DNA from 3 places in the Janthinobacterium sp. J1-1 genome. Region 3 is predicted to be linked to each of the others. Evidence: predicted binding sites of a transcription regulator. Region 3 holds the regulator's gene; each other region holds the start of a gene.
The links. The regulator HrcA, encoded in region 3, represses chaperone genes, less so after heat shock. The targets are predictions, from matches to a motif close to TTAGCACTCNNNNNNNNNGAGTGCTAA.
Positions count from the first base shown of each region.

Region 1 (10,579 bases), 840 kb from region 3:
TCTGATGCGCCCCGGCGTAGAATACAGGCCGCTGCAAGACCCAACGCCCTTGGTGGAGACGGGGCTTGCCTGGCGCCGCGACAATACTTCGCCCGTGCTGCAGGGTTTTCTGACCCTGCTGCGCGGCACCCTGCCTGATTTTTAGAAGGAATACCGATGCTGATCCACCCGATGCCCAACCCGATCGCCATCCAGATCGGCCCGCTGGCCGTACACTGGTATGGCCTGATGTATGTGCTGGCCTTTGCCCTGTTTATCGCGCTGGGACGCGTACGCATCAAACAGCCCCATATCTTTGCATTGGGCTGGAAGAAGGAGGACCTCGACGACATGCTGTTCTACGGCATGCTGGGGGTGGTGATCGGCGGGCGCCTCGGCGAAGTGCTGTTCTACCGTCCCGAATATTTCTTCCACAACCCGCTCGAGATCTTCATGGTCTGGCATGGCGGCATGTCCTTCCACGGGGGCTTCCTGGGCGTGATCCTGGCCATGTACTTGTGGGGCCGCAAGGCGGGCCGCAACCTGTTCGACGTGCTGGACTTTATCGCGCCGCTGGTGCCGCTGGGCTACGCCGCCGGCCGCCTGGGCAACTTCATCAACGCCGAACTGCCGGGCCGCATCGCCCCCGAGACACTGCCATGGGCCATGCAGTGGCCCGGCATTGCCTACCCCGTGCACCCATCGCCGCTCTACCAGATGCTGGTCGACGGCATCCTGGTGTTCATCATCCTGTGGCTGTTTGCGCGCAAGCCCCATCCGCGGGTGGCGGTCGGCGCCATGTTCACCCTGCTGTATGGCTGCGCCCGCTTCTTTACCGAGTACTTCCGCACGCCGGACTGGGAAGTCGTCTGGTTCGGCGTACCGATCACCTCGGGCCAGATGCTGTCGCTGCCGATGATCGTCGGCGCCATCCTGCTGCTGGTGTGGTCGTACAAAAGCCGCATCATGGCCACGCCGCCGAGCAAGGCCCGCATCGCCGACGCTTGATCAGGATCAATGTTTCCTGATAGATAGACTTGACTTCCGGAGTTCAGTATCATAGTTTTGCCAGCCTCGGCGATACGATCACCCCGGGAGTCACGATGATGCAAGCCGTGCAACGCAAGCCTCTGCTGTGGATACTGCTGGTGCCGGCCTACCTGCTGCTGCAGGCCGGCATGACCGCGCTGGCCGGCAGCCATGCCGAAGCCGTCTCCTATCTGTTCTGCACACTTGCGCCGGCGCTGGCGCTGCTGGCCTGCTGCCGCTGCGCCTGGCTTAGCGCGCCGGGCGTGGCGCGCAATGGCTGGGCCTTGCTGGCGGCGGCCATGCTGCTGTGGACCAGCGGCATGACGCTGTCGGCCTGGCAGGACATAAGCGACCTGGTGGCCTCGCGCGCCACCTATTTTTCCGACTTCGCCTACTTCATGTACGGCGCCCCCATCCTGCTGGCGATCTCCTCTATCGGCGAGCAGCGCCCATCGCGCACGCTGCAATGGCTGGACGCCGTGCAGATCCTGCTAGCCGGCTACCTGGCCTATACGGCCATCTTCAACGTCTCGCCATTTGACCGGCGCTCGGCCGCGCCGATACCGATCGAACTGCTGGTGGTGACGTACCACGTGGAAAACCTGGTGCTGGCCTGCTGCGCCAGCCTGCGCCTGCTGGCCCACCGCGCCGATGGCGAGCAGGGACGCTTCTACCTGCTGCTCACCAGCTTCCTGTGGTGCTATGGCATTTGCGCCGGCAGCTATAACTACCTGACCCTGCATGCCATCGAGAGCGCCGGCCTGGCCGAACTGCTGCCGGTGCTGCCCTTTTTGCTGCTGGCAGCGCTGGCCTCGACCACCGTGCCTGGCCGGGAAGAAACGCGTATACCGCGGCCGCGCCAGCAACTGACCTTATTGATCGACAATTTCAGCCCGATCTTTTTCACGGCGTCCTTGCTGGGCCTGGGGTTCGTCATCATGCGCGAGCATTTTTACCTGGCCGCCACCGCCCTGTTCGTCGCGCTGGCCGTGCACGCGCTGCGCTCGGCCACCTTGCAAAGCCGTTACATGCAAAGCGAGAACGACTTGCGGGCCGCGCTTGACAAGCTGGAAAAGCTGTCGCTGACGGACGGCCTGACGGGCATCGCCAACCGGCGCTGCTTCGACCAGACCTTGCAGCTGGAATGGCAGCGCAACAACCGCAACGGCACCGGGCTGGCGCTGTTGATCATCGATATCGATTTCTTCAAGAGCATCAACGACGAGCTGGGCCATCCCTACGGCGACACCTGCCTGGTGAAAATCGCCGCCGCCCTGCACTCGGCGCTGCCGCGCGCCAGCGACCTCGTGGCGCGCTACGGTGGCGAGGAATTTGCCGCCATCCTGCCCGCTACCGGCCAGCCTGGCGCGCTGGCGGTGGCGCAAAAAATGCAGGAAGCCATCGCGGCTGCCGCGATCAACCACGCGCCCCAACGCGGTGGCAAGGTGACGGCCAGCATCGGCCTGGCGCTCAGCACGGTCAGTGGCGCCGCTCACGCGCCGGAACAGCTGCTGGCCGCCGCCGACCAGGCCCTGTACCGCGCCAAGCACAATGGCCGCAACCGCATCGAGCAAGAGTGGATGGAGTGAATCACGCCGACATGCACAACCAGGCACAAGGCAGGATCTTGAAATAATTTTTTCTAAATTTGAAAAATTAGAAAATCCTTTTCATTTTCGGTATTCGATTCTATAATTTACTCCGGGCCGACGCCCGTGCCCTTGCCTTGCCAGGCAAGGTGCGACACCAGTCACCCTGACAAGAGAGTAAAGAGATGGCACAAGCAGCCGCAATCGACCAGCTAATGCAGCAAATCGTCGATGAATACGACAGCCTGTCGCGCCAGTTGAAACTGATCGCCAAGCATATCGAACAAAATCGCGCCAGCCTGATGCTCGAGCGCATCAGCGACATCGCCGCCGCCTGCGACGTGCAGCCGTCGGCTATCGTGCGCTTCGCCCAGCGCTTCGGCTTTTCCGGCTTCAGCGAAATGCAGGACGTGTTCCGCCAGGCCTACACCGACCAGGCGCGCGCCGCGCCTAATTACCGCCAGCGCATCCGCAAGCTTATTTCCTCGCGCGACAGCAAGGTGCGCACGGGCGACCTGACGCGCGAATTCATCGGCGCGAGCCGCAGCGGCCTCGATGAACTGGCGGCCGGCCTCGATGACGAACAGCTCGACGCGGCCGTCACCTTGCTGCAGCAGGCCGACAATATCTATGTGGTCGGCGTGCGGCGCGCGTTTCCGGTGGCCTCGTATATCGCCTACGCCCTGCAGCACACCAGCAAGCGCGTGCACCTGGTGACAGGCTTGGGTGGCGGCCACCGCGACCAGATGCGCAGCGTGCGCGAAGGCGACGTGGCGATTGCCATCAGCTTCGCGCCGTATGGCAAGGAAACCCTGGAGTGCGCGCGCATGGCACATGACAATGGCGCCAAGACGCTGGTGATCACCGACAGCACGCTGGCGCCGCTGGCGCGCAGCGCCGACGCCCTGCTGACAGTGACCGAAGGCAGCGCCTTTGCCTTCCGCTCGCTGACCGGCACCATCTGCCTGTGCCAGGCGCTGTTCATCGCGCTGGCCTACCGCATGGAAATCGATATCGAGGAAGTGGGCACGCAGGCGCCCGACTAGTCCTTCAGGCGTGCCTGGATGGCCTTCCACTGCGCCGGCGTGACGGGTGTGATCGACAGCCGGCTGCCTTTTTTCAACAGCAGCATGTCTTCCAGCGCCGGCATCTGGCGCAGTTCGGACAGCGGCAGCAGCGCCGTCTTTTTCAGGCCGCGCACGTCGACGCTGACCCAGCGCGGCTGCTCCTGGGTGGCTTTCGGGTCGAAGTAATGGCCGTCTTTTTCGAACTGGCTGTGGTCGGGATAGGCCGTGCTGGCCACTTCGGCCACGCCCACCACGCCCGGCTGCGCACAGCTGGAGTGATAAAACAGCACGCCGTCGCCTACACGCATGCCGTCACGCATGAAGTTGCGGGCCTGGTAGTTGCGCACGCCGAACCAGGGCATGGTGTGCTGCGGCGCGGCCATCAGGTCATCGATGCTCACTTCGGTGGGCTCGGATTTCATCAACCAGTATTGCTTCATGTCTTCCCCTGAACACTGCGGACGTAAAAAAACGGCTGCGCATCGTCATGCCGCAACCGTTTTTTCTGTATTAGGCCCCGCCTGTGCCGCTATGCCGGCATCCCGAACCAAACGGTTCAAGGTGGTCACGTTAGTTCAATTTCGGGTTCGTCGAACGAGCGACGCTCACTCCCATCAAACAAAATTCGCAACCGATGCGCATAAATGGTTCAAGGAATATATGGCAATCGCGAACACCGCAGGGTAGGCCGAAGTTTACTCCTTAGTCCGCGCATCGCAAAGGGAATTCGTACAGAAAACGCGGCCCGGGCACTTAAGCGCTGCTTAAAATAAATTTTCCTGGGGCGTCAGCGCGCTGTCCAACACCATGTGCATGGCCGAGATTTTTTGCTTCACTTCCATGATGGTCAGCTCGGACAGCGGCCCTTGCGGCGACTTGACGGACAAGAATTCCGCCGCCACGCCCAGCGCCGCCAGCACGGCGATGCGGTCATTGCCCTTGACCTTGCCCGCGTCGCGGATGGCCTTCATCTTGCTGTCCAGATAAATGGCCGCTTCGCGCAGCGCGCGCTCTTCGCCATCGCGGCAGACCATGCTGTACGACTGGCCCATGATATTGACATCGACACGCGACATTACGCTTCCTTCCCGTTGTCAGCCGCCTGGGCCATGGCTTCGGAGGCGGCCTGTTCCAGGCCCGCCTGCACCAGTTGCGGAATGTTTTCCAGCAGCGCCTCGACCCGCTCCTGCGCCTCGCGCATGCGTTGCACGTACAGCGCGTTCTCCGCGGCAAGGGCGGCATTGTCCTTGCGCAGTTGCGCGTTTTCACGACGCAGCGCATGGGTCATTTCGGCCAGCAGGCCGATTTTGTCGGATAATTCGTTGAATTCGGAAATCATCCCGCCACTATAGGGCGCAGGTCATGCGGGCGTCAATCGAATCACGTTGCTGACACACATAATTACATCAATACGCGTAGTTGCCGGTAAATACATGCTTTTTATCATCACGTCACTATTTCTGATGTATTAACGACCACTTTGCGCGGGCTCTTCGTAGTCCGGTTCGATGTCCAGCGTGCCATAGCGGTTTTCGCAGGAACGGCGGCGCAGTTCCTGCTTGCCGTTTTTACCGTCGAACACCATGGTCAGGTCGCGGCAAGTGGTAAAACTGCCGGGTTTGGTTCCCGTGTCGGACGGCGTCAGGCTCACGCGCAGGGGAACATTGTTGCCCAGCCCCTGGTTGCTCCACTGCCGGCGCTTGCCATCCTCTTCGTCCTTCAGGGTGCGCACGGCCGCGTTGAGCAGATCCTTCTTTTCCTGCGCGTTCAGCGTGGCCACCGTGACGTCGGACAGGAAGGGCGGATAAGTGACGGGCGGAGCATCCTTGCCCTGGATATCCCAGCGCCCGCTGTTTTGCGAGCAGGTGCGCCGGCTCAGGTCCTGCGTCCTGCCGCCGGCCGTGACGACGAATTTCAGGTCGCGGCACACATGCGCCTTCAGGCTGTGTTCGGTCATGCCGGAATTGCTGAAGCTGTAGACGGCTTGCATGGTGGCCGCCTTCGCGCCCGCGTTGTCCCACACATGCGCTTCCTGGTCGTCGTCGTCCTTGTTCAAATCGTTGAACAGTTCATTCATCAGCGCTTCCTTGTCCTGTGGCGGCAGGCTCACCACCGTCAGTTCGTCGAGAAAAGTTTGCGCGGTGGCATGGCCGGAACAGGCCAGGCCGAAGGCGGCGAGGGACAGGCAAAGGGCATGACGGGAAAACAAGGTAGGCATGATAGTGAAGTGTTTGATAAGCAATACTGATCATCTTAGCAAATTTGATCGCGATGCAATGTTTCCTGTGTGTACAGGAACAGCCCTGCCGCCCAGGCCATGCTAGAGTCGCATCCGCCGCTGACGCCCGGGAAGATGGCTTGCGCCAGCGCAAACCCCAGCCCGAATGCCACTTGCACGGATCGTGTATATATATGTTCCCCTTGAATAAGCCCCCTGCCGTCCCTATAATTAGCACTCGTTAGTAGAGAGTGCTAACAAACTCTTTCGTAGCAATCCTCATGACATACCGATGCTTGCCAGCTTTCGGCAAGGAGTACGCGCGGTGGGCGACGCCGCAGCGCATTCCCGCCAGAGGCGGACAGGCACGGGACGATCGAGGTTTGCTTGATTCGTTGCATGCCGTTATTGATTCCTCGATACGGCGGTCGGTCGACAGCGGGCCTGGCACGATGCCGGGCTGGCCAGGATCGAGCAACACTTATCCATTGAACTTTAAGGAGTTTTGTATGAATCTGCGCCCATTGAACGATCGCGTCATCGTCAAACGCCTCGACCAGGAAACCAAGACTGCGTCCGGCCTCATCATTCCTGATGCAGCTGCTGAAAAACCGGATCAAGGCGAAGTCCTTGCCGTAGGCAATGGCAAGATTCTCGACGATGGCAAAGTCCGTCCTCTGGATGTCAAAGTAGGCGACCGCGTCCTGTTCGGCAAATACGCCGGCCAGACCGTCAAGGTCGATGGCCAGGAACTGATGGTCATGCGCGAAGAAGACATCATGGCGATCGTCGTTCAGTAATTCGTTTCCACGTTTTAAATAGATCTATTCCGAAATTTCTGGAGAATTGAACATGGCAGCTAAAGAAGTAGTATTCGGCGACGCAGCGCGCGCCAAGATGGTCGAAGGCGTGAACATTCTCGCCAACGCAGTCAAAGTGACCCTGGGCCCGAAAGGCCGCAACGTGGTTCTGGAGCGCTCGTTCGGCGCCCCTACCGTCACCAAGGACGGCGTATCGGTAGCGAAAGAAGTCGAACTCAAAGACAAGCTCATGAACATGGGCGCGCAAATGGTCAAGGAAGTTGCTTCCCGCACCAGCGACAACGCCGGTGACGGTACCACCACCGCGACCGTGCTGGCACAAGCCATCGTGCGCGAAGGCATGAAGTTCGTTGCCGCCGGCATGAACCCGATGGACCTGAAGCGCGGCATCGACAAGGCTGTCGCTGCAACGGTTGAAGAGCTGGCAAAAATCGCCCGTCCTTGCACCACCACCAAGGAAATCGCCCAGGTTGGCGCGATCTCGGCCAACTCGGACTACTCGATCGGCGAGCGTATCGCTGAAGCGATGGAAAAAGTCGGCAAAGAAGGCGTGATCACCGTGGAAGACGGCAAGTCGCTGAACGACGAGCTGGACATCGTGGAAGGCATGCAGTTCGACCGCGGCTACCTGTCGCCGTACTTCGTCAACAACCAAGAGAAACAAGTTGCCATCCTGGACAATCCATTCGTCCTGCTGTGCGACAAGAAAATCTCGAACATCCGTGACCTGCTGCCGGTACTGGAACAAGTTGCCAAAGCTGGCCGTCCACTGCTGATCATCGCGGAAGACATCGAAGGCGAAGCACTGGCTACCTTGGTTGTGAACAACATCCGCGGCATCCTGAAAACCTGCGCAGTGAAAGCACCAGGCTTCGGCGACCGCCGCAAAGCCATGCTGGAAGACATCGCTGTCCTGACCGGTGGTCAAGTGATCGCCGAAGAAGTCGGCCTGACCCTGGAAAAAGTCACGCTGGAAGAGCTGGGCCAGGCCAAGCGCATCGAAGTGGGCAAGGAAAACACCATCGTCATCGACGGCGCCGGCGAAGCTGCCTCGATCGAAGCACGCGTGAAACAAGTGCGTGTGCAGATCGAAGAAGCGACCTCGGACTACGACCGTGAAAAACTGCAAGAGCGCGTGGCCAAACTGGCTGGCGGCGTTGCCGTGATCAAGGTTGGCGCAGCCACCGAAGTCGAAATGAAAGAGAAAAAAGCCCGCGTTGAAGATGCACTGCACGCGACCCGCGCTGCCGTCGAAGAAGGCATCGTGCCAGGCGGCGGCGTAGCCCTGCTGCGCGCACGCGCCAACATCACGGTCAAGGGCGACAATCCGGACCAGGACGCAGGTATCAAGATCGTCCTGCGCGCGATGGAAGAGCCACTGCGCATGATCGTGCAGAACGCCGGCGAAGAAGCGTCGGTCGTCGTGGCAGCCGTACTGGCTGGCTCGGGCAACTACGGCTACAACGCCGCCAACGGCACCTATGGCGACATGGTCGAAATGGGCGTGCTGGATCCAGCCAAAGTGACCCGTTCGGCGCTGCAAAACGCCGCTTCGATCGCTTCCCTGATGCTGACAACCGACTGCATGGTCTGCGAAATCGCTGACGACAAAGCAGGCGGCGGCATGGGCGGCGGCATGGGTGGCATGGGCGGCATGGGTGGCATGGACGGCATGATGTAACCCCTGCGGCCCGGCGCGCAGGCGACGGCGTCGCCGGGCCGCATCGCCGCATGATCACTGGCAGGCCAAAAGCTGCTCTTTTATCTGCGGCAACCCCGAGAGCCATCTTCCACGGAAGGTGGCTTTTTTTCGTCCATTTTTTGCCGCCAACAGGCGATTGCCCGCGCCCCGGTTTTGCTTTAGCATGGCCGCCATCATCCACCTCTTGTTCGCCACCATGCCGCCACGCGCCTCGTCTTCCAAAACCGCCATTACCGCCGGCATCCTGGCCGGCCTGCTGGCCGCCGCACTGGGCGCTTATTATGTGTATCAGCCGCCGTCAAGCTCGACAGCGCCGGCGATGCAGGAGGCGCCCGCCGCACAGGCTGACGACAAGGCGGTCAATGCGCTGTTGGCGCTGCCGGAAATCCGCGCCTGGTCGGCGCATATCGAAAAAGCCTCGGGCGGGCGTTCACATGGCGCGGTGATGGAAACGGCGCCCGAACAGCGCCTGGTCGATGGCCAGGCCTATTTTCAACTGAGCTTTTTTGAAAACGCGCCCGATGCGGCGCACCGCTGGGAGAGCTTTCTGGTCACGCCAGACGGCAAGCGCATCCTGGTGGAAGACACGGCCGAAGGGGAATTGCTGAGCCTGGAGCGCTGGCGCAAGGAAAGCGCGCCGATGAACCGCGTCGCCAACTAGGCCGGGTCGGCCCACCGACCGGCGTTAGCGCGCCAGGGCCGACAATGCGGCGGCCAGTACCGGATCTTCTCCGGTGCGCACGCTTTGCAGCGTGGGCCGCGCTTCGATGTGCGGCATGACGCCCTTGCCCACGAACTCACGGCCGTCCTGGTAGGTGTCACGCTTGACGCAGATGCGCGCCATGCCGCCACCGGGCAGTTCAAAGCTCAGTGGCTGGCCACTGCTGCCGCCAGATGCCTCGCCGACAATCAACCCACGCTGAAGCTGGTCAAAGGCGACCAGAAAGTCCTCGGCCGCGGAAAAGCTGCGCGGTCCGGCCAGCACGGCGACGGGACCGGTGAACACTTGTGCGTTGCGTGGGTGCTCACCGGCATCGCCATCCAGGCGCAGCCAATGCACGGAATTACCATGCTGTGCCCGCATCACAGGATCGTCCAGCCGAACATAACTGGCGGAACCCCTGACAGGCTGGTTGCTCAAGTGACGCAGTATCTGGTGGCCGAACCCGGTTGACCCGCCGCCGTTGTTGCGGACGTCAATCACCAATGCCGCTGCTTTCTGGATAGCCGGCCATGCTTTTTCAAATGCCCGGACACCGGCATCACTTTCAAAATGGTCCAGCGCGATATAGGCAACATTGTCCTTGAGCAGCTTGAACTCAAACTCCGGCGACTTGCCAACATCCTGGTAGCCACTACGCCGCACGCTGGTATCGCGTTGCACGCCGTCAGCGCCCACCAGTGAAAGATGGACCGGCTTGGCGGCATCGCCAGCGAGCAGCTGATAGGTATAGGTGCGCACGATTTTGTCCTGCGGGGTAGAACTGCTCACAAACGGCGCGACGTTTTGCTGCGCGTACGCCTTCACGGCCAGGCCATCGATCGCCACGATCTCGTCGCCCACCTTGACGATGTTTTCAAGCGATGGGCTGCGGACCTGGACCACCACGACCTTGTCTTCGACCAGGGCGGTCCGGATCGGCGGACGGGAATAGTACTTGCTGGTCAACGCCTCCGGCGGATAGATATTCGTGTGCCCGTCCTGGAGCAAGGGAGCCAGCCGCATCAGGACCTCATAATAGTCGCGCGTGGTTTGCGCCGCCATCACCTTGGGCAAGTAGTCGAGGTAGACCTTGTTCCAGTCCAGGTCCGGCACATGGTCGAAATACACGAAATGCTGGCGCGCTTCGTGCCAGAACAGGGACAATCCGGCGATACGCTCTTCGACACTCAGTTTTTCCTTGTCGCCCGCAGCGAGGGTTGGCGTATCGAACATGGTCGTTCCAAGCCGGGCCCGGGCGTTGATTGCCGCGAAACGAGGTTCGTTGCGCAAACCCTCGAAGGCCGGCGCCTGGTCGAATGGGACCGGAAGCCAGCTCGAGCGCTGGCTCTGCTCCAGCGCCTCCAGGGCTTGGTCCTTCATGCCGAGGCGAAGGTAGACCTCGGCCAGCGGAATCAGATTGTTGAGACGCTCGGCTCGCAGGTAAGTGGAGCCATTGGCAAGGTCGCGCATG
Region 1 is NZ_CP132339.1:2,313,609-2,324,187, reverse strand. Features, by position in the region: gene Q8L25_RS10565 (LysR family transcriptional regulator) at 1-145, shown strand, start outside; gene lgt (prolipoprotein diacylglyceryl transferase) at 157-987, shown strand; gene Q8L25_RS10555 (GGDEF domain-containing protein) at 1,083-2,597, shown strand; gene Q8L25_RS10550 (MurR/RpiR family transcriptional regulator) at 2,783-3,643, shown strand; gene Q8L25_RS10545 (EVE domain-containing protein) at 3,640-4,104, opposite strand; RNA gene ssrS (6S RNA) at 4,175-4,352, opposite strand; gene Q8L25_RS10535 (cell division protein ZapA) at 4,429-4,740, opposite strand; gene Q8L25_RS10530 (DUF904 domain-containing protein) at 4,740-5,003, opposite strand; gene Q8L25_RS10525 (hypothetical protein) at 5,133-5,882, opposite strand; gene groES (co-chaperone GroES) at 6,392-6,682, shown strand; gene groL (chaperonin GroEL) at 6,735-8,384, shown strand; gene Q8L25_RS10510 (hypothetical protein) at 8,569-9,066, shown strand; gene Q8L25_RS10505 (S41 family peptidase) at 9,091-10,579, opposite strand, start outside.
Region 1: groES (co-chaperone GroES) is a predicted target of HrcA. The motif match lies at 6,114-6,140, and genes of this name have one in related genera.

Region 2 (10,579 bases), 250 kb from region 3:
CCCGTGATCGTGGCCGCCGAGCCGGAAAAGAAATCGTGGATGACGCGCCTGAAGGCCGGCCTGTCGAAAACCTCGAATACCCTGTCGGTACTGTTTGTCGGCGCCAAGATCGACGACGCCCTGTATGAAGAGCTGGAAGCGGCGCTGCTGATGTCCGACGCCGGCATCGACGCCACCGATTACCTGCTGACGGCCCTGAAAAAGAAAGTCAAGGAAGACAAGCTGCTCGACGCCGCCGCCGTCAAGGCCGCCTTGAAAGTGCTGCTGATCGATCTCTTGAGTCCGCTGGAAAAACGTTTCGAACTGGGCCGCCACAAGCCGCTGGTGATGATGATCTCGGGCGTCAACGGCGCCGGCAAGACCACCACCATTGGCAAGCTCGCCAAGCACATGCAGTCGAACCGGCAATCGGTGCTGCTGGCCGCCGGCGACACCTTCCGCGCCGCCGCGCGCGAGCAGCTGATGGTCTGGGGCGAGCGCAACAACATTACCGTGATCTCGCAGGAATCGGGCGACCCGGCCGCCGTGGCCTACGACTCGGTGCAGTCGGCCAAGGCGCGCTCAATCGACGTGGTGATGGTCGACACGGCGGGCCGCCTGCCGACCCAGCTGCACCTGATGGAAGAACTGAAAAAGATCAAGCGCGTGATCGGCAAGGGCATGGAAGGCGCGCCGCATGAAACCTTGCTGGTGATTGACGGCAATACGGGCCAGAATGCGCTGACGCAAGTCAAGGCGTTCGACGACGCCCTGCAGCTGAGCGGCCTGGTGATTACCAAGCTCGACGGTACCGCCAAGGGCGGCGTGCTGGCGGCGATCGCCCGCGTGCGTCCGGTGCCCGTGTATTTCATCGGCATCGGTGAAAAAATTGAAGACTTGCAGCCTTTCGTGGCTGCCGAATTTGTCGAAGCCTTGCTCGGATAAACCTGCCCATCACATGATTGAATTTCAGCACGTCTCCAAACAATATACTTCCGATGCGGTGGCCCTGAGCGACATTTCGCTGAGCATCGCCAAAGGCGAACTGGTGTTCCTGGCGGGGCCGTCCGGCGCCGGCAAGTCCACCCTGCTGAAAATGATCGCCGCCATGGAGCGCCCCACCTCGGGCAAGCTGATCGTCAATGGCCAGGACATGGCCAAGCTGAAACCGGCCGGCGTGCCTTTTCTTCGCCGCAATATGGGCCTGATCTTCCAGCAGCAAAAACTGCTGAACGACCGCTCCATCCTGGCCAACGTCATGTTGCCGCTGCTGGTGGTCGGTGCGCACAAGGCGGCGGCCGAACAGCGCGCCCGCCGCGCGCTCGACAAGGTCGGCCTGCTCGACCGCGCGCTGGCGCGGCCGCTGTCGCTGTCCGGCGGCGAGCAGCAGCGCGTGTCGATCGCGCGCGCCATCGTCAACCGTCCGCAGATCATCCTGGCCGACGAGCCGACCGCCAACCTGGACCGCGCCAGCGCCAACAAGGTGCTCGAGGCCCTGAAAGCGTTTCACTCGGTGGGCGTGACCTGCCTCATTTCCAGCCACGACGAACAGATGCTCGACGCGGCCGCCCGCGTGATCCACCTGAAAAACGGCCAGCTGGTGGCCATCGACAAGGCCACCGAGGCACCCGTGTTCGCCACGCCCGACCCCGATTTCGCGCCCAAGCCCGATGCCGACGATATACAGGGAGAAGACGCATGAGAGGCTGGTTCCGCCAACACCGCTTTGCGCTCGGTTCGGCGCTGATTCATTTGCGCAAGTCGCCCGGCGGCTTCCTGCTCAACGTGCTGGTGGTGGCGATTGCCCTGTCGCTGCCGTTTGCCGGCCTGACCATGCTCGACAATGTGCGCCCGATGTCCGAGCAGATGTCGGTCGATCCGGAAATCAGCGTGTTCATGAAAATCGATACGCCACGCGAACAGGCGAGCGGCCTGGCCGGCGAGATGCGCAAGATCGTGCACGACCCGAAAGCGAAAATCGTCTTTATTCCGCGCGAAGACGCGCTCGAGTCGCTAAAAAGCAAGAGCGGCCTGGCTGACGTGCTCAACACCCTGGGCGACAATCCGCTGCCCGACAGTTACGTACTGAAACTGAACGCCTTCAATACCGCCACCGAAGCGCAGGATGTCGATGCGGTGGCCGAACTGCTGCGCCAGCTGCCCGGTGTGGAATCGGCACAAGTCGATTCGGCCTGGGTCAAGCGTCTGGCCGCGCTGCTGGGCGTGCTGCGCCTGGTGCTGCTGCTGCTGGCCATTACCCTCGGCGTGGCCGTGATCGCGGTGGTGTTCAATACCATCCGCCTGCAGGTGATGACGCAGCGCGACGAGATCAGCATCTCGAAACTGATCGGCGCCACCGACACCTTTATCCATCGCCCGTTCTATTACACGGGCGCCCTGCTGGGCCTGTGCGCCGGCGCGCTGGCCCTGGGTGCCGTGGCGCTGGCGCTGCAACCGCTCAATACCGCGATTGCCGAATTTGCGCGCCTGTATGCCTCCGAATTCCAGATGACGCCGCTGGCGCCGCTGCCGATGGCGGGCCTCTTGGCCGTCAGCGCCGGCCTGGGCCTGATCGGCGCCTTCCTGTGCGTGCAGCGCCACCTGGCGCGAGTCAACTGACGCCACACGGGACGGTGCCTCTGGTGCCGTCCCATGCCCTCCTCCTGCAATACCCTTGATTTTTGACAAGTATTCTTAAGGCTCACTTCAGTTAGCCTGCGTAGAATATTGACATTGCCATAGGGAATGATATGCAGTTCTGCCATAGTTGCCATGGGCTACTGTGCAGCACTTTCAAGTCAGCCACAATCGGCGCACACTGGCGCCATCCCCCATGCAAGAACGCATTACCCAGACACCATCAGCCTTTCGAACGTCATAGTATTTTGGCTATCGGAGTGATTGGATGAGCTGATTGGCACTCTCCACCAGAGAGTGCTAATATATGTCAAACCAGTGAGCAGCGAGGCCAGGGCCGCCAGATGAAGATGGCGCCGCGCGCTGCAAACCGCAAGACCGGATACAGTAAAAAGAATGAAACTGGTCCCTGCCGCGTGGCAGGGCCGTATGGAACAAGCAAGACTACGAGGAGTAAACATGACTACGATGTCCGCATTGGTTCCCACCAAAAATAATGCGCTGAACCTTGGGTTCACCGGCAACCTGGGCAATATCGACGCCTATATTTCGGCCGTGAACCGTCTGCCCATGTTGACCCACGATGAAGAAATCTCGCTGGCGACGCGCTTGCGCGAAAAAAATGACCTGGCCGCCGCGCAGGAACTGGTGCTGTCGCACTTGCGCCTGGTGGTGTCGATCGCCCGCGGCTACCTGGGCTATGGCCTGCCGCATGCCGACCTGATTCAGGAAGGCAATATCGGCCTGATGAAAGCCGTCAAGCGTTTCGACCCGGACCAGGGCGTGCGCCTGGTGTCGTACGCCATGCACTGGGTGAAAGCCGAGATGCATGAGTACATCCTGAAAAACTGGCGCCTGGTCAAAGTGGCGACGACGAAGGCGCAGCGCAAGCTGTTCTTCAACCTGCGCAGCCACAAGACCGGCCTGGACGCGATGACGCCGAAGCAGATCGATGCGCTGGCCAAGCTGCTGGACGTGAAACGCGAAGAAGTGATCGAAATGGAAACGCGCTTGAGCGGCCGCGACATCGCGCTGGAATCGCCGACCGACGATGAAGACGACAAGTTTTCGCCGATCGCCTACCTGTCGTCGGAGCAAAGCGAGCCGACCAAGGTACTGGAAGCGGAACAGGTGACGCGCTTGCAATCGGAAGGCCTGGAAACGGCGCTGGGCAAGCTGGACGCCCGCTCGCGCCGCATCGTCGAAGCGCGCTGGCTGGCCAACGACGACGGCTCCGGCGCCACCCTGCACGCGCTGGCTGAAGAGTTCGGCGTATCGGCCGAGCGCATTCGCCAGATCGAAGTGGCGGCGCTGAAAAAAATGAAGGGCGCGCTGGCCGCGTACGTCTAAGTGATAGGCAGCACGCAGTAAAAAGGCGCCTCATGGCGCCTTTTGATTTTAATGGTTTGCCACCATCAGGCTGCCAGGCCTTTGGCAAGTACCTCGGCCACGAGTTCGTTCAAGTCCGCGCCACGCTCCTTGGCCAGGGTTTGCAGCTGCAACACCAGCTCGCTGTTGAGCTTGACGGCGAACGGCACCAGGCCCAGCGCCTGGTCGCGTTTGCGCTGTTCGCGGCGGTCGACGACCACCGCTTCCTTGCCGAAGGCGCCGGCGCCGGGAACATTCATCTTTCCCATCAACTTCTTGGCATCGCTTTTCGCCAGGGCGGTTTTTTTCATGGTTGTTTCCTGATTTTCAAAACAGCCATTCTACGCGATCGCCACCGTTAGCGGCCGGCATTGCCTCATATCAAGGCCGCGCCAGTCGCGCGCCGCGAAAATATCATCTTGTTATGATCAACCCATCTTATCCGTGAAGGCTACAAGCAAGGACGCCATCTGAAAGGAACCATATGCATCATCCGTATCACCGCCTCCCCACCTTCCTGCTGCCCCTGTGGCTGAGCGTGGCCCTGCTGGCCGGCTGCGGCGCCGCCACCAGCACCGGCGACGCGCGCAATACGCCACGCAGCGTGATCCATGTGCTGTCGCCCGGCGAGCAGGTCGCCATCACCGCCACCGACACCTTGAAACTCGACCGTGTCAACGACAGCCGCTGCCGCGCCGGCGCCGTGTGCGTGTGGAAAGGTTATGTCAGTTACAGCTTTACCCTGCTCCATAGCGCCGGCGCCACCGACCTGGTATTGTCCGATTCGATGCCGAATGGCGCCAGTTCCATCACCATCAATCACCTGACCTTCACTTTGCTCGACGTCGATCCGGCCACGCCGCCGCCCGTCGATGCGGCGATTCCCACCTACCGCGTCAAGGTCAAGATCACGCAAGGCACGCTCAAGCACTAGGGTCGTGGCGGCAACGGCTGTCCGACGGCGCCTGCACCCGGTCCCGCATGCCATAGTCGCGTACCACGCCGGCGATGCGCAGCCGGTAATCGTCGAATACACCGTGCCTGCCTGCGGCCTGCGCCGCGCGGTGCGCTTCGAGCTGCCGCCACCGCGCCAGCGCCGCCTCATCGCGAAAAAACGAGAGTGACAGCAATTTGTCGGGATCGCTGAGGCTGCTGAAACGTTCGATGGAAATAAAGCCGTCGACCTCGTCCAGCAAGGGCCGCAGCGCCGCCGCCAGCGCCAGGTAATCCGCGCGCCCCTGCGCGCTGGGCCATACCTCGAAGATCACGGCGATCACGCGGCCTCCGCTGCAGCAAACACAGGAATACGCGCATTCGGCGAGGCGCGGTAATGCCAGTCCAGCGGCAAGCGCCCCAGCGCACCGGACCAGGCCGCCAATATCGCCGCGACGATCGTTTGCGCCACCGCCTGCCCCGGACACAGGTGCACGCCGTGGCCAAAGCCCAGCCCTTCGCCGGCCAGCAGCACCACGATCAGTTGATCCTGGCGTATCGTCACGCCTTCCAGCTCGACGTCACAGGCGGCAAAGCGGCGCGTATTGTGGATCGCCAGCGTGGGCGCCCCGGTGCGCAGCGCCAGCACGCTGTTGCCCAGCAAACCCGCCGTCGCCTCGCAGGTCTGCGTCAGCAAGCCGATCAGGTTGGCCCTTTGACTGGCGTCAGCGTCAGGCAGCAAGCAGGCGAACGCCGCCTGCAAACCGCTGGCCGCCCGCTCGGCGCGCGCGATGGTGGCGCGGTCGGCGCCCACGGGCAGCGCGGCGACAAGCTCCTGGGTCCAGCGCGCGATGTGCGCGAAATCGGCCGGCGCAAAGCCCAGCAACTGCGCCACGGCAAACAGCGGCAGATCAAACATCAGCTGGTTCAATTGCGCGGCGCTGCCAGGCTGATGGGCGCGGGCAAGACGCGCCGTATCGTCATGCAGTCGCACCAGGTCCACCGCTGCCAGTCGCTGCATCAGCAAGCGCTTGGGACCTGCATGGCGCGCGCCGTCATTCATGCGCACCAGCTCGGCAAAAATCGCGCCGCAAGCAGTACCGATCAGGTGCAAGGGCACCGGCTGCCCGGCTGGCCGCACGCGCAGGTCAGGGTGCTCCAGCACGGCGGGTACGCCGCTGCCGGCCGCCAGCCAGCAGTCCAGCCCGGCGTCGAAGCGCAAGGGTGGCCCTTCGGCCAGACGGCGGTAGTAATCAAAAGGCGCGGCGTGCGTGACGGCGGCCAGCATATGGTCGGGATCGTGGGGGAACATGGCAACTCCGTTGCGTTGATGAATGGAGGCGAGTATGCTGGTCCTTTCGCTTCAACACTTCGCCCGGGGACGAATCATGGATGTCAATCTGAGCACTGCCGACGCCGGCCTGGCGCAACTGGCCGGCGCGATTGCCGAACCGGCCCGCGCGCGCATGCTGTGCAGCCTGCTCGACGGCCATGCGCGCACGGCCACGGAACTATCCGTGCTGGCCGAGGTGGGCGCCTCGACCGCCAGCGCCCACCTGACGCGCTTGTGCAAGGACGGCTTGCTGTCGATGGTGGCGCAGGGCAAGCACCGCTATTACCGCCTGGCCAGCGGCGAGGTGGCGCAAGCGCTCGAGGCGCTGCTGGTGGTGGCCGGTTTGCCGCGTTCCGTGTTTACGCCGTCCACGCCGGACCGCCTGCGCCATGCCCGCACCTGCTACGACCATATGGCCGGCACGGTGGCGGTCATTCTGCACGACCAGCTGCTGGCGCAGGACTGGTTGCGCGGCGACGACGGCAACTACCGATTGAGCGTAGCGGGCGAGATCGGCATGGCGGCGCTCGGCGTCGACACGGCGGCGCTGGCCGGCCAGCGCCGGCGCTTCGCCTGCGCCTGCCTGGACTGGAGCGAGCGGCGTTTTCATCTCGGTGGCGCGCTCGGTGCGGCCGTGCTGCAACTGGCGCTGCGCCAGGGCTGGGCCGAACGCGAACTCGACAGCCGTGCGCTGAAGGTCACGGCCGCTGGCCAGCAGCGTTTGCTGGCCGCATTTGGCGCCAGCTGAGCGGGGCGTTATCATCGTGCATTGAGTTGATTGGCAAGGCGCACCATGATCGAGTTCCAGGCACTCTCCAAACGCTACGGCAGTTTCGACGCCGTCAAGCCACTGACCCTGCAGGTGGAGCGCGGCGAAGTCTTCGGTTTCCTGGGGCCGAACGGCGCCGGCAAGACCACCACCATCCGCATGCTGATGGGCATTCTGGTGCCGAGCGGCGGGCGCGTGCTGATCGACGGCCTCGATTGCCACCGCGATGGCGCGGCCGTCAAGCGCAAGGTGGGGTATTTGCCCGACAATCCGATCTTCTACGACTACCTGCGCGGACGAGAAATATTGCAATTCGTCGCCGAAATGCATGGCTTTCCGCGTACGGAGGCCGCCGCGCGCGCTGCACGATTATTGACGGAATTCGGGCTCGACGAAGCGAGCGAGGATTTCGCCGTGAATTACTCGCTGGGCATGAAGAAAAAACTGGGCCTGGCCTGCGCGCTGATCCATGAGCCGGCCGTGCTGGTGCTGGACGAGCCGATCAACGGCCTCGATCCACGCGCCTCGCGCGACGTGCAGGAGCGTTTGCTGCGCATCGCCGCCGCTGGCACCACCATCTTTGTCTCGACCCACTTGCTCGACATGGCGCAAAAGCTGTGCAGCCGGGTCGCCATCATCCACCGTGGCGCGCTGGCGGCCACTGGCAGCTTGGACGAGATCCGCCAGCAACTGGCCAGCGCCGGCAGCCTGGAGGATATTTTCCTGCAGCTGACCGATGAGGCGAGCGCTGCGGACAGCACCGCATGATGGCCCCGCCCTCGACCTTGCGGGCGATCTGGCTGCTGATCCGTTTGCGCCTGCAGCGCCTGCTCAACCTCAGCGGTTCAGCCTTGCTGTTCCAGCGCGCTCAAGGCGGCAAGAGCCGCGCGGCCACGCCGGGCAAACGGCGCGGCCGCTGGCTCGTGGGCGTCTTGCTGATGGCGCCCATGCTGTTTTCGTTTGGGCACATGGCCCGCAACAGCGTGCTCAATCTGCACTGCCAGCTCGACGCCGTGGCCGCTTGCGGCCTGCATCACGCCATGCCGGCCGTGATCGCACACTTGAGCACCACACCGTTCAGCGCGGTGCTGCTGGCCGGCCTGACGTTTCAGTTGGCCTTGCTGTGGCTGGTCAGCGTGCTGGTGCCGCTGGGTACCGGCGACCTGGCGCGCCCCGACTGGGACCTGGAATGGCTGGTCACCCTGCCCGCTCCGGTAACTACCCTGCTGTGGGCGCGCGTGTTCGAGCGCAGCGTGGTCAATCCGGCCGGCCTGCTGGCCGTGCTGCCCACCACTACCATGGTTGCCTGGTATTCGGGCCATGGCTGGCTCTCGCCGCTGCTGGCGCTGGCCGTCAGCCTGGCGCTGCTCTTGCTGGCCGCCATGCTGCGCACCCTGGTCGACACGGGCCTGCGCCTGTCGCTGGCGCCATCGAAGCTGGGCAATTTGCAGGCGATGATTTCCATCGTGTCGCTGGCCCCCATGTATGCCGGCATGTCGTTCGGCATGGGCAAGGATGGCTTTGCGTTTGCCTGGGCCGCCGCCATGCCGGCCTGGAGCGCCTGGATGCCGCCCGGCCTGGTGGTGACCATGCTCAATGCGCAAGATACCGGTACCGCCCTGCTGGCGGCTGGCGCCTTGCTGGCGCAGTCGATCGTCTTGCTGGCGCTGGGCATGGCGATCTTGCGCCGCCAGCTGCGTCACGGCGTGGTCGGCTCAGGCCAGCGCGCCGGCGTGCGCAAGGCGGGCAACAAGCCCGTGCCGGTCCCGCCTGGCCGCTGGCAGATCGGCAGCGTGATCCAGCGGCGCGAACTGACCCTGCTCGGACGCGACCGCAATTTCTTGGTGCAAACCATGTTGCTGCCCCTGCTGATACTGGGTGGCCAGGTGGTCTTCACGGGCCGCCTGCACGATGTGCGCGAGCTGCTCGACAGCCCGGCCCTGGTGGCGTCGACCGGCTTTTTTCTCGGCACCTATACCCTGATGATGTCGGCCTTCCAGAACCTGAACAAGGAAGGCGGCGCGCTGTGGCTGCTGTACACCTTCCCCGCCGGCGTGGAACAGGCCTTGCGCGAAAAGGCCCAGCTGTGGGCGGTGCTGGCGATGCTCTATCCCCTCATCATGTTCGGCGTGGCGCTGGCATGGATGCCGGCCTGGCGCTGGGACATGGCGGGCCTGATGCTGCTGGCGCTGGCCGGCATTCCCCTGTATGCGGTGATCGGCGTGGCGCTGGGCGTGTTTGCCAGCGACCCGCTGGCCACGGAAGCGGCGGCAAAGATGCGCCCCGCATACATGTATCTGTACCTGCTGCTGACGGGTTTGTATATCGCCGCGCTGGCGGCCGGCAGCGTGGTGCAGCAGCTGGTGTTCGTGGTGCTCACGGGCGCGCTGGCGGTGGCCCTGTGGCAAAAGGCACGCGACGCAGTGCCATATCTGCTGGACCCGGCTGCCTTGCCGCCGGCGCGTGTCTCGGGCGCCGACGGCCTGATGGCCGCCATGCTGTTTTTCGCGGCACAAGTGCTGGTCTTGCTGATACTTCCGGGAAAAGGTCACACGACGATGCCGCAGGCCACCCTGGCCTTCGGCATCGCTGGCGTGCTGACCTATATAGCGGCACGCCTGGTCTACTGGCGCAGCAAGGCGGCCGGCGTGCCGCGCATATTCCAAGGGCACTCAACGTGGCGCCTCGCGCTGGGCAGCGCGGCGCTGGCCGCCGTATTCGGCGTCGGCTCTACCATGTTGCTGCACGCCTATGGCCTTGCCCCTCCCGTCTCACCCCTGCTCGATGGCAAGTGGAGCTGGCTGTGGCTGAGCGCGCTGGCGGTGCTGGCCGCCCCGCTGTGCGAGGAATTCATTTTCCGTGGCCTGCTGCAAGGCGGACTGCGCCGCTCGCTGCCAGCCTGGCAGGCCATCGTGACCAGCTCACTGGTCTTTGCCATCATGCATCCGCCGGCCTCGATGCTGCCGGTATTCGTGCTGGGTCTGTGCACGGGCTGGACCTATGAGAAGAGCGGCTCGCTGCTGGCGCCGATGCTGGTGCATGCCGGCTATAACGTGGCCATGCTGGCCTGCCAGTTCGCGATGCCCTGAAAGAAAATGGCCCGCACGATTGCTCGTGGGGCCATTCGCATCAGGATGATTCAAGCGTCCCGGGATCAGATCACCCGGCTGCGCCTGCGTAAGTAGCTGCGGCTTAATGCGCCTTCCAGTTCGCGCTCCGTTTTATGCTGGTTGACCGTGTACAGGGCCCACAGGGCCGCCGGCACCCAGCCGATCACAGTGCACTGCATGACCAGGGTGGCGGCGCCGGCCAGTGGGCGGCGCAACATGAAAAACGTGAGACACGGAAGTAGCAAGGCTATCAGCAATCGCATCACGACATACTCTCCTTCAATCAAAAGCAGCGGACAAGGGCCGGTATCCGGTCCGTCCCCTGCCCGCTGCGTACTGCTCCTTATAAATGCACGGTGATCTGCGGCATCAAATCATCGAATGTGCGGCCATTGCCGTTTTCGCCGATCGCGTGCATTTTCCATTCGCCGTTATGGCGGTACAGCTTGG
Region 2 is NZ_CP132339.1:1,231,417-1,241,995, reverse strand. Features, by position in the region: gene ftsY (signal recognition particle-docking protein FtsY) at 1-924, shown strand, start outside; gene Q8L25_RS05610 (ATP-binding cassette domain-containing protein) at 938-1,681, shown strand; gene ftsX (permease-like cell division protein FtsX) at 1,678-2,598, shown strand; gene rpoH (RNA polymerase sigma factor RpoH) at 3,076-3,966, shown strand; gene Q8L25_RS05595 (hypothetical protein) at 4,032-4,295, opposite strand; gene Q8L25_RS05590 (hypothetical protein) at 4,469-4,918, shown strand; gene Q8L25_RS05585 (antibiotic biosynthesis monooxygenase) at 4,908-5,261, opposite strand; gene Q8L25_RS05580 (cytochrome P450) at 5,258-6,229, opposite strand; gene Q8L25_RS05575 (helix-turn-helix transcriptional regulator) at 6,306-6,998, shown strand; gene Q8L25_RS05570 (ABC transporter ATP-binding protein) at 7,044-7,787, shown strand; gene Q8L25_RS05565 (type II CAAX endopeptidase family protein) at 7,784-10,108, shown strand; gene Q8L25_RS05560 (proteolipid membrane potential modulator) at 10,174-10,347, opposite strand; gene Q8L25_RS05555 (TerD family protein) at 10,473-10,579, opposite strand, start outside.
Region 2: rpoH (RNA polymerase sigma factor RpoH) is a predicted target of HrcA. The motif match lies at 2,894-2,920, and genes of this name have one in related genera.

Region 3 (10,579 bases):
GTTCAGGTATTCGCGCACTTCTTCATCGGTCGATGGCGCCAGGGCAAGGGAGCTGTCACCGCGGCTGCCGTCATCCAGGCGCGCGGCCAGCGTATCGGCCCGTTCCGCCATCACGCGGTAGCGCCGCTGCAGCAGCAGGATCGAGCGCGCCAGGTCGGGCATGTTCTCCACCAGCATTTTCAATTCCGCCATCGAGGTCGGCGGCGCGTCCGGCAATTCGCCGAACACATCGCGCACGTCGGCCACCAGGCTGGCGCTGTCGTGTTCGGAAAAGATCTGCGGATCGACTCCCAGCACGGTGCCGATGCGCAGCAAAATCGGCACCGTCAGCGGGCGCTGGTTGCGTTCCATCTGGTTCAGATAGCTGGGCGAGATGCCCAGCGACTTGGCCAGCGCCGCCTGCGTCATGCGCCGCTCCTCGCGCAGGCGCTGCAGGCGCACGCCCATGAATACCTTGGCCATTGTGGTCTCCTGTGGAGTCTGCAAATTTGCAATCTTCGCAGATTAACAGAACTGGCTTGGCAGATGCTCGCATTTTCACGCCTTGTACGGCGCCGCCATTGTGCGAATAATGCAAACACCCTATTCCATAAAACCCAGGAGACCGCGTGACCCATCAAGCTGCCATTCCAACCGTCCCCCTGCTGATCAACGGCGAGTGGGTCGAATCGACCACCACCGTCTGGCGCGATGTCGTCAACCCGGCCACCCAGGAAGTGCTGGCCCGCGTGCCGTTTGCCACGCCGGACGAAGTCAACGCGGCCATCGCCTCGGCCCAGCGCGCCTTTAAAACCTGGCGCAAGACGCCGATCGGCGCGCGCGCCCGCATCTTTCTTAAACTGCAGCAGCTGATCCGCGAGAACATGGCCGACCTGGCCGCCACCCTCACCATGGAACAGGGCAAGACCCTGCTCGACGCGGAAGGCGATGTGTTCCGCGGCCTGGAAGTGGTGGAACACGCGGCCAATATCGGCACCCTGCAGATGGGCGAGTATGCGCAGAATGTGGCTGGCGGCGTCGATACCTATAGCGTGCTGCAGCCGCTGGGCGTGTGCGCCGGCATCACGCCGTTCAACTTCCCCGCCATGATCCCGCTGTGGATGTTCCCGATGGCGATCGCCTGCGGCAATACGTTTGTCTTGAAGCCGTCCGAGCAGGACCCGCTGGTGACGGAAAAACTGGTGCGCCTGGCCTTGCAGGCCGGCATTCCGGCGGGCGTCTTGAACGTGATCCATGGCGGCGAGGACGTGGTCAACGCCCTGTGCGACCATCCGCATATCAAGGCGATCTCGTTTGTCGGTTCGAGCAAGGTCGGCACCCATGTGTATCAGCGCGCCAGCCTGAATGGAAAACGCGCGCAGTGCATGATGGGCGCCAAGAACCACGCCGTGGTGCTGCCGGACGCCAACAAGGAGCAGACCCTGAACCAGCTGCTGGGCGCCGGCTTTGGCGCGGCCGGCCAGCGTTGCATGGCGGCCTCCGTCGCCGTGCTGGTGGGCGAAGCGCGCGACTGGCTGCCGGAGTTGTCCGCCAAGGCGCAGACCCTGACGGTGGGCGCCGGCAAGGATAACCCGGACCTCGGTCCCGTGATCTCGTGCGCGGCAAAAGAACGCGTATTCGGCCTGATCGCCAAAGGCGTGGAAGAGGGCGCCACCCTGACCCTGGATGGCCGCGAAGTAAAAGTCGATGGTTATCCGAACGGTAATTTTGTCGGCCCGACGATACTCTCTGGCGCGAAGCCCGGCATGATCGTGTACGACCAGGAAATCTTTGGCCCGGTGCTGATCGTGGTCGAAGTCGATACGCTCGATGAAGCGATCGCGCTGGTGAACGCGAATCCGAACGGCAACGGCACGGCGCTGTTCACCCAGAGCGGCGCGGCCGCGCGCTACTTCCAGGAAGAAATCGATGTGGGCCAGGTCGGCATCAATGTGCCGATTCCCGTACCCGTCCCCCTGTTCAGCTTTACCGGTTCGCGCGGCTCCAAGCTGGGCGACCTGGGTCCGTTCGGCAAGCAGGTGGTGCTGTTCTACACGCAGACGCAGACGATTACCCAGCGCTGGTTCACGGACTCGGCCTCGGTGGGCAAGGTCAATACCACCATCAGCCTCAAGTAAGGAGCGGCCATGGACTTTGAACTGAGCGACGAGCAGCGCGAGTTCCAGGACGCCGCGCGCGCGTTTGCCGCCGGCGAACTGGCGCCGCATGCGGCGCACTGGGACGCGGAGTCGATCTTTCCCGTCGAGACGATTGCGAAAGCGGGCGAGATGGGCTTTTGCGGCCTGTACACGCCGCAGCGCTGGGGTGGCCTGGGCCTCTCGCGCCAGGATGCGGCCATCGTCTTCGAGGAGCTGGCCGGCGGCTGCACCTCGACCACGGCCTACATCACCATCCACAATATGGCCACCTGGATGCTGTCGCGCTGGGGGCAGGAAGCCTTGTGCGATGCGTGGGTGCCCGAGTTGGCCGCCGGCCGGAAACTGGCCAGCTATTGCCTGACGGAACCGCAGTCGGGGTCCGATGCGGCGTCCCTGCGCACCAAAGCCGTCAAGGATGGCGACCATTATGTGCTCGACGGCACGAAAGCGTTTATTTCCGGCGCCGGCCAGACGCACATGCTGATCGTCATGGCGAGAACAGGCGGCGACGGTGCGGGCGGCATCTCCGCGTTTGCCGTGCCGGCCGACCTGCCTGGCATCGTGTATGGCAAGAAGGAAGAAAAAATGGGCTGGAACAGCCAGCCCACGCGCATTATCAGTTTTGACCAGGTGCGCGTGCCGGCAGCCAACCTGCTCGGTGTGGAAGGCGAAGGGTTCAGCATTGCCATGAAGGGCATCGACGGCGGGCGCATCAATATCGCCGTGTGCTCGGTGGGCACGGCGCAGGCCGCTTTGACGCGCGCCCAGGGTTATATGCAGGAGCGCAAGCAATTCGGCCGCGAGCTGGCCCAGTTCCAGGCCCTGCAATTCAAGCTGGCCGACATGCTGACCGAACTGGTGGCGGCGCGCCAGATGGTGCGCCTGGCCGCCTGGAAACTCGATCAGCAAAGTCCGGACGCGTCCGCCTATTGCGCCATGGCCAAGCGCTTCGCCACCGATATCGGCTTCAATGTCTGCAACGAAGCGCTGCAGCTGCATGGCGGCTATGGTTATATACGCGAGTATCCGCTTGAGCGCCATGTGCGCGACACGCGGGTACATCAGATCCTGGAAGGGACCAATGAAATCATGCGCCTGATTATCGCGCGAGCGATCCTCAAGGATGGCGCCACGGAGACTTTACGATGACCAAGATTTATAGCAATTTAGTAGTGGAACGCCACGACCATGTGGTGCAGATCACCCTGGACAATCCACCGGCCCATACCTGGACCCTGGCCAGCCTGGGCGCGCTCAGGGAACTGGTGGCCGACCTGAACGCCGACGATGAGGTCTATGCGCTGGTGATCACGGGCGGCGGCGCCAAGTTCTTCTCGGCCGGCGCCGATCTGAAACTGTTTGCCGACGGCGACAAGGACATGGCCTTCAATATGGCGGCCGCGTTTGGCGAGGCGTTCGAGGCGCTGTCGGCGTTTCGCGGCGTCAGCATCGCCGCCATCAATGGCTACGCCATGGGCGGCGGACTCGAATGCGCGCTGGCCTGCGATATCCGCATCGCCGAAGAGCATGCGCAGATGGCCTTGCCGGAAGCGTCGGTGGGCCTGCTGCCCTGCGCGGGCGGCACGCAGATACTGCCGTGGCTGGTTGGCGAAGGCTGGGCCAAGCGCATGATTTTATGTGGCGAGCGGGTTGACGCGGCGAAAGCCTTGTCGATTGGCCTGGTCGAGGAAGTCGTGCCGACCGGCAAAGCGCTGTCCACCGCGCTGGCGCTGGCGGCCAAGGTGGCGCGCCAGAGTCCGGGCAGCGTGGCGGCGTCAAAGAGCTTGATCCAGGGCGCGCGCAGCAAACCGTTGGCGCAGTCGCTGCCGGACGAACGCACCCTGTTCCTGGGCCTGTTCGAAACGCAGGACCAGAAGGAGGGCGTGCAGGCCTTTTTGGAAAAACGCACGGCGGAGTGGAAGAATGGTTGAGACTGTAAACATTGAAGAGCGCGCCTGCCCCGGCGGCATGAAGCTGGGCGTCATCACGCTCGACGCACCGAAGTCCCTGCATGCCCTGACCCTGGAGATGATACGCGCCATCGACGGCGCGCTGCTGCGCTGGGCGGATGACGCGCAGATTGCTTGCGTGGTGCTGCAGTCGTCGACCGACAAGGCCTTTTGTGCCGGCGGCGACGTGCGCAGCCTGCGCACGGCCGTGGCGGAGCAGCCGGGCGTGGTGCCGAATCCGCAGGCACTGGCCTTCTTTGCCGAAGAGTACCGGCTCGACCACCGCATCCATACTTATGCGAAACCGCTGCTGGTATGGGGTGGCGGCATCGTCATGGGTGGCGGCCTGGGCCTGATGGCGGGCGCCAGCCACCGGGTGGTAACGGAAAGCACGCGCATCGCCATGCCGGAAATCACCATCGGCCTGTTCCCCGACGTGGGCGGCAGCTGGTTCCTGGGACGCATGCCGGGGCGCAGCGGCCTGTTCCTGGGGTTGACGGGCGCGCCGATGAATGCGGCCGATGCGCTGTTCGTCGGCCTGGGCGATTATTTCCTGCAGCAGGAGGCGCGCGCCCTGGTGCTCGATGCGCTGGCGCTGGCGCAATGGCAGCCTGAAGCGCAAGCGAATCACCAGCAGCTGGACCGCTTGCTGCGCGCCCTAGCGGCGCCCGCTTCGCTGCTGCCCGAGTCGCCGGTGCGCGCCAATTTCGATGCCATCGCCGCGCTGACGCAAGCACCGACCTTGCAAGAGGTGGTGGCGGCGATTGCCGCCTACGAGGGCGAGTCCGCCTGGCTGCAAAAGGCGGCCCACTCGCTGGCCAGGGGCGCGCCGAGTTCGGCCGCCCTGGTGTGGACCATGCGCGAGCGCACTCTTCACCTGAGCCTGGCGCAAGTATTTCAACTGGAACTGATCGTGGCGGTGCAGTGCTGCGCCCATCCCGACTTTGCCGAAGGCGTGCGCGCCTTGCTGATCGACAAGGACGGTGCGCCGCAATGGCAGCCGGCCAGCCTGGAGCAGCTCGGCGAAGCTTACCTGAATGAATATTTCCAGGCGCCGTGGACAGCGCATCCGCTGGCCGACCTGGCATAAGACAAACAAGAGGAGACACCATGCAACATATCGCCTTTATCGGCCTGGGCAACATGGGGGCGCCGATGGCGCGCAACCTGGTCGCGGCCGGCTTTCATGTATCGGTATTCGACCTGGCGCCGGAGGCCGTGGCCTCGCTGGTCGACGCCGGCGCCACGGCGGCAGTGTCCGCCAGCGCGGCGGTACAGGCGGCCGACGCCGTCATTACCATGCTGCCGGCTAACAAACACGTGCAGGAGCTGTACCTTCTTGATGGTGGCGTGCTCGACTCGGCCAAGCCGGGCGCCCTGCTGATCGACTGCAGCACGATTGCCGCCGAGGTGGCGCGCCAGGTGGCGCAGGCGGCCAGCGCGCGCGGCTTTGCCATGCTGGACGCCCCCGTGTCCGGCGGCACGGCGGGGGCGCAAGCGGGCACCTTGACCTTTATCGTCGGCGGCGAAGCGGACGCCTTGCTGCGCGCCCGTCCGCTGCTGGAAAAGATGGGCAAGAATATTTTTCATGCGGGCGAGGCGGGCGCCGGCCAGGTGGCGAAGATTTGCAACAACATGCTGCTGGGAATCTTGATGGCGGGCACGGCCGAAGCCCTGAACCTGGGCGTGGCGCACGGACTCGATCCGTCCGTGCTGTCCGACATCATGGCCAAGAGTTCGGGCCGCAACTGGACCCTGGAAGTCTACAACCCGTGGCCGGGCGTGATGGAGACGGCGCCCGCGTCACGCAACTACAGCGGCGGCTTCGGCACGGCCCTGATGCTGAAAGACCTGGGCCTTGCCCAGCAAGCTAGCCTGTCTGCCGGTGCCGCCACGCCCCTGGGTGGCCTGGTGCGCCAGTTGTACCAGCTGCATGCGCAGGCCGGCCATGGCGCCCAGGATTTTTCCAGCATCGTGCAGCTGTTCCAGCCAGAGACGGGCAAAAACGCCGCCTGAATTTTGGACAAAAAAAAGCCCGCTGGTAAAAGCGGGCTAAATCCAATTCTTGGAAGAGTTGGAGGAGACAGATGCAGTATGCTGCATCGCCACATATAACTCCAATTTATCTTTCAAATACCGAGTATACGAATTGGTGATATCTGATTGCGGGCCGGCCGATCAGGGCGTGGTGCAGACGATACGGACGCTCTCGACTTTTGCCTCGCCCATGATGCCGACACCGGTCGACAGGCCGGTGGTGGGATTGGTCGCCACCGTGCAAGTCTGTCCGACCGGGTTGGTGATGACGCTGATGCCGTAGGAATTGCCATCGGCTACCGAATCGGGCATGACAAAGGTTGCCGTTGCCTTGGCCACCGTCAACTGGGTCGCGGTGCTGCCATTGCCCAGTACCAGGCCGTCCACCGTCTGGCCGGTGATGGTGCCGCCGACCGTATAGGCGTTTTGCTGGCAGCTGACAAAGGCTTCAATGCTGACATACAGGCCTGCCGAGCCGGTGCCGCCCGATACGCTGCAATTCATGTGCGCCGGCGGCGTTTTGACCGTAATGGTGTAGTTGGTGCCGTAGTCGATGCGCTTCGGGAACGTAAACGTGGTGGCGCCGACGGCCGGCGAAACGGTATCGCTGCCGTTGGCCAGCACCAGGCCGGCATTGCTCAGGCCCGAAATGGTGCCCGATACATCGTACGAGGCCTTGCCGCCGCAGGCCGCCAGGCCGACGGTCAGCAACAGCGCGGCGAGAGGGCGCAGGCAGGATGACTTCATGTATTTCTCCAAAAGGGTATTCACGGATCGCACGGCTTACTTCGGTGCGCAGTTGAGTGCCAACGAGCTGACGGGGCCGGAGCCCATGACGCCGACGATATCGTGGCCGTCGGGGCTGGTCGAGCCCTGGAATTTGCAGGTCAGGCCGGCCGGCTGGCTGGAAATGGACAGGTTATAGGTGGAACCGTCGGCGACCGCCGGGAAGGTAAAGCTCGTCGCTTCTTGCAGCGGGCTGATGCTGCCGCTGATGCCATTGACCAGGGTCAGGCCGCTGGCGCTCAGGCCGGTGATCGAACCGCTCAGGGCATATGTGTCGGTAATGCAGGAGACATAGGCGGTCGAGACGGAATAACTGTTCGCCTTGCCGCTGCCATTGGTCATCGTGCAAGTCGCGCCCTTCGGTTGCTGCTTGATCTTGATATCGTAGCGGTCCTCGGACTTGATCAGGTTGACGAACACAAAGCTGGAGGAACCGGCGGTGACGGGCAGTTCTTCGCCGCCATTTTGCAGTATCAGGCCGGTCTTGGCCAGGCCGATCACCGAACCGCTCAAATACATATTGCCGCCGCTGCCGCCGCAGGCTGCCAGAGTGGCAGCGCAAGCCGCCGCCAGCATCGAGCGCAGGTATACATTTTTCATACATTCTCCAAAACGAATTAGGTAGGGTAGCGCAACACGGACGCTGGCGCCGCATTGGAATGGCGCCTATTTTAGTCTATCTGGCAAGGCGATTGATCTTGCCTTGTATCACCCTGTAACAATTTTTCCCGCGCCAGCCCTGATTCGTCCGCATATGCGGGGCCGGCCGGCATGCCGCGCCCTGCGATCGGTGCGACAATAGGGCTTGCCTGTGCCCTGATAATGATTGCCGCCATGACCACTACCGCTGTCCACACCGTTGTTCCGCCGAAGGCCATCCTGTTCGATCTGGACGATACCTTGTGGCCGATCGCGCCCGTGATCGCCGCCGCCGAAACCCTGCTGCACGATTGGCTGGCCAGCCACGCGCCCCGGGTGGCGCAGCAGTTTTCCATCGAGGCGCTGCGCCGGCACCGGCTCGACCTGCTCAATGCACAGCCGCACTATCATGGCAACCTGATCGAACTGCGCCGCGCCGGCCTGCTGACGGCCTTCGATGCGGCCGGCGAAGACCCGGCCCTGGTCGATCAGGCCGTCGCGCAGTTCCTGGCCGCCCGCCATCGCGTCACGCTGTATGACGATGTCCTGCCCGGCCTGGCCTGGATGCAACAGCGGCTGCTGGTCGGTTCGATCTCGAATGGCAATGCCGACCTTGAAATTATCGGCCTGGCACAGCACTTTACAGTATCGATCGCCGCCAGCGAGTTTGGCGTGGCCAAGCCCGACGCCTCGATTTTCCTGGCCGGCTGCGAAGCGCTGGGTGTGGCGCCGCACGAGGCCGTGTATGTGGGCGACGATCTGTATTTCGATGTGACGGGGGCGCAGGATGCGGGCATGCGGGCCGTCTGGATGAACCGGCGCGGCAGCGACGCCCACCTGGCGGCCGGCGTGCGGCCCGACGCCATCTGCGCCAACTTTGATGAATTGCTGCTCTGGCTGCAGGCGCAACTGGAAGATTGATCGCCGTTGCGCGGGCGAACGTGCATAATGGCTGCTGTTGCTGCAGCGCCGGCGTTCGCCTGTTGCATGCCAGCCTACTTGTATAACTGAAAACACCATGCAACTCGAACTTCGTGCCCAAACCCTGCTGAAAGCCCTGGTCGAGCGCTATATCGCCGACGGCCTGCCGGTCGGTTCGCGCGCCTTGTCGAAGATTTCCGGCCTCGACCTGTCGCCGGCCACCATCCGCAACATCATGGCCGACCTGGAAGAGCAGGGTTATGTGTCCAGCCCGCACACCTCGGCCGGCCGCATTCCCACGCCGCGCGGCTACCGCATCTTTGTCGACACCCTGCTGACGGTCCGGCATCTGGACGAGCACATGGTCGATTCGCGCCTGCGCCTGCAGACCCAGCAGCCGCAAAAGACCATCGCCAACGCGGCGCAGATGTTGTCCTCGCTGTCGCAGTTCGCCGGCGTGGTCCTGAGTCCGCGCCGCGAATCGGTGTTCCAGCAGATCGAATTTTTGCGCCTGTCCGAAAAACGCATCCTGCTGGTGATCGTAGGGCCCGGCGGCGACGTGCAGAACCGGCTGCTGCTGACGGAAGCGGACTATACGCCGTCGCAGCTGATCCAGTCGGCCAACTATATCAACCAGAATTATGGCGGCCTGTCGTTCGACGCCGTGCGCGTGCGCCTGCAGGGCGAGCTGCGCCAGTTGCGCGACGATATGGGCAGCCTGATGCAGGTGGCGGTCGAGGCGGGCAGCGAAGTGATGGCCGACCATAGCGACGACATGGTGATTTCGGGCGAGCGCAACCTGCTCAGCGTGAGCGATCTGTCATCGAACATGAGTTCGCTGCGCCAGCTCTTCGACATGTTCGAGCAGAAGACGGGCCTGATGCAATTGCTCGATGTGTCGAGCAAGGCCACCGGCGTGCAGATTTTTATCGGTGGCGAATCGAACCTGGTGCCGATGGATGAAATGAGCGTGGTGACGGCGCCGTATGAAGTCAACGGCAAGATCGTGGGCACGTTGGGAGTCATCGGACCGACCCGTATGGCCTACGAGCGGGTCATTCCGATTGTCGATATTACGGCCAAATTGCTCTCAAATGCATTGAGCCATCACTAAGGCCGTAGCAGTGCTGCGTCAGGCTGGCCGGTGCGGGCAGGCTGGCTTGATGCAGTTGCCGTAGATGGCCAGCGCGTGTTCGGCGATCTTGAAGCCGCGCTCTTCAGCCACTTTCTGCTGGCGTATTTCGATCGACTCGTCGAAGAATTCTTCGACCCTGCCGCAATCGAGGCACACCAGGTGATCGTGGTGGGAGCCTTCATTGAGCTCGAAAATGGCCTTGCCCGTTTCAAAATGGTTGCGGTTAAGCAATCCAGCTTGTTCGAACTGGGTCAGGACACGGTAGACAGTTGCCAGGCCAACGTCCATATTGTCGGCCAGAAGAATTTTATAGACGTCTTCCGCCGTCAGGTGGCGTACCGGGCTACTCTGGAAGATATCGAGTATCTTCAGCCGTGGCAGGGTGGCTTTCAGGCCGCTTGCCTTGAGATCACTAGGATTGTTACTCATGTTTGTTGCTCGTATGTGGGTCAGGTGCTTTATCATATAGCGTTTTGTCGGCGAGTGCCAAAATAAGCATTTTTGGGTGGACCAGTCACTCCTGGCGTTTTGTTCATCAAATTGAGGTCATTTATGCGCGTCACACCGGCTGTATTGCCATCCTTGCGTCACCGTATTTCATTCCGAGCACCGGTCGTTGCAGGCCTGGTTTGCGTTGCGCTGATGGCGACCGGCTGTGCCAGCCGTGGCATCCTTGGTGAAAAACCGGCGATCACCCAGAAAGAAGGCAAGGAAGTCGTGCCCGACCAGGGCGCCCAGACCACGACAGTTACACCGCTGCAGAAATTCATGTGGTTTTTCTCGCCGTACCGCCCGGACATTCAGCAAGGCAACTTTGTCTCCGAAGAGATGCTGGCCCAGCTGAAAGAAGGCATGACGCGCGACCAAGTCCGTTTTATCCTCGGCACGCCCTTGCTGGCCGACCTGTTCCACGCCGACCGCTGGGATTACCCGTTCCGCCTGGCCCGCGGTAGTGGCGAAACCACCAGCAGCCG
Region 3 is NZ_CP132339.1:1,478,218-1,488,796, forward strand. Features, by position in the region: gene Q8L25_RS06645 (short-chain fatty acyl-CoA regulator family protein) at 1-462, opposite strand, end outside; gene Q8L25_RS06650 (CoA-acylating methylmalonate-semialdehyde dehydrogenase) at 609-2,117, shown strand; gene Q8L25_RS06655 (acyl-CoA dehydrogenase family protein) at 2,127-3,287, shown strand; gene Q8L25_RS06660 (enoyl-CoA hydratase) at 3,284-4,069, shown strand; gene Q8L25_RS06665 (enoyl-CoA hydratase/isomerase family protein) at 4,062-5,177, shown strand; gene mmsB (3-hydroxyisobutyrate dehydrogenase) at 5,198-6,103, shown strand; gene Q8L25_RS06675 (hypothetical protein) at 6,266-6,871, opposite strand; gene Q8L25_RS06680 (hypothetical protein) at 6,908-7,510, opposite strand; gene Q8L25_RS06685 (HAD family hydrolase) at 7,745-8,470, shown strand; gene hrcA (heat-inducible transcriptional repressor HrcA) at 8,568-9,584, shown strand; gene fur (ferric iron uptake transcriptional regulator) at 9,603-10,034, opposite strand; gene bamE (outer membrane protein assembly factor BamE) at 10,158-10,579, shown strand, end outside.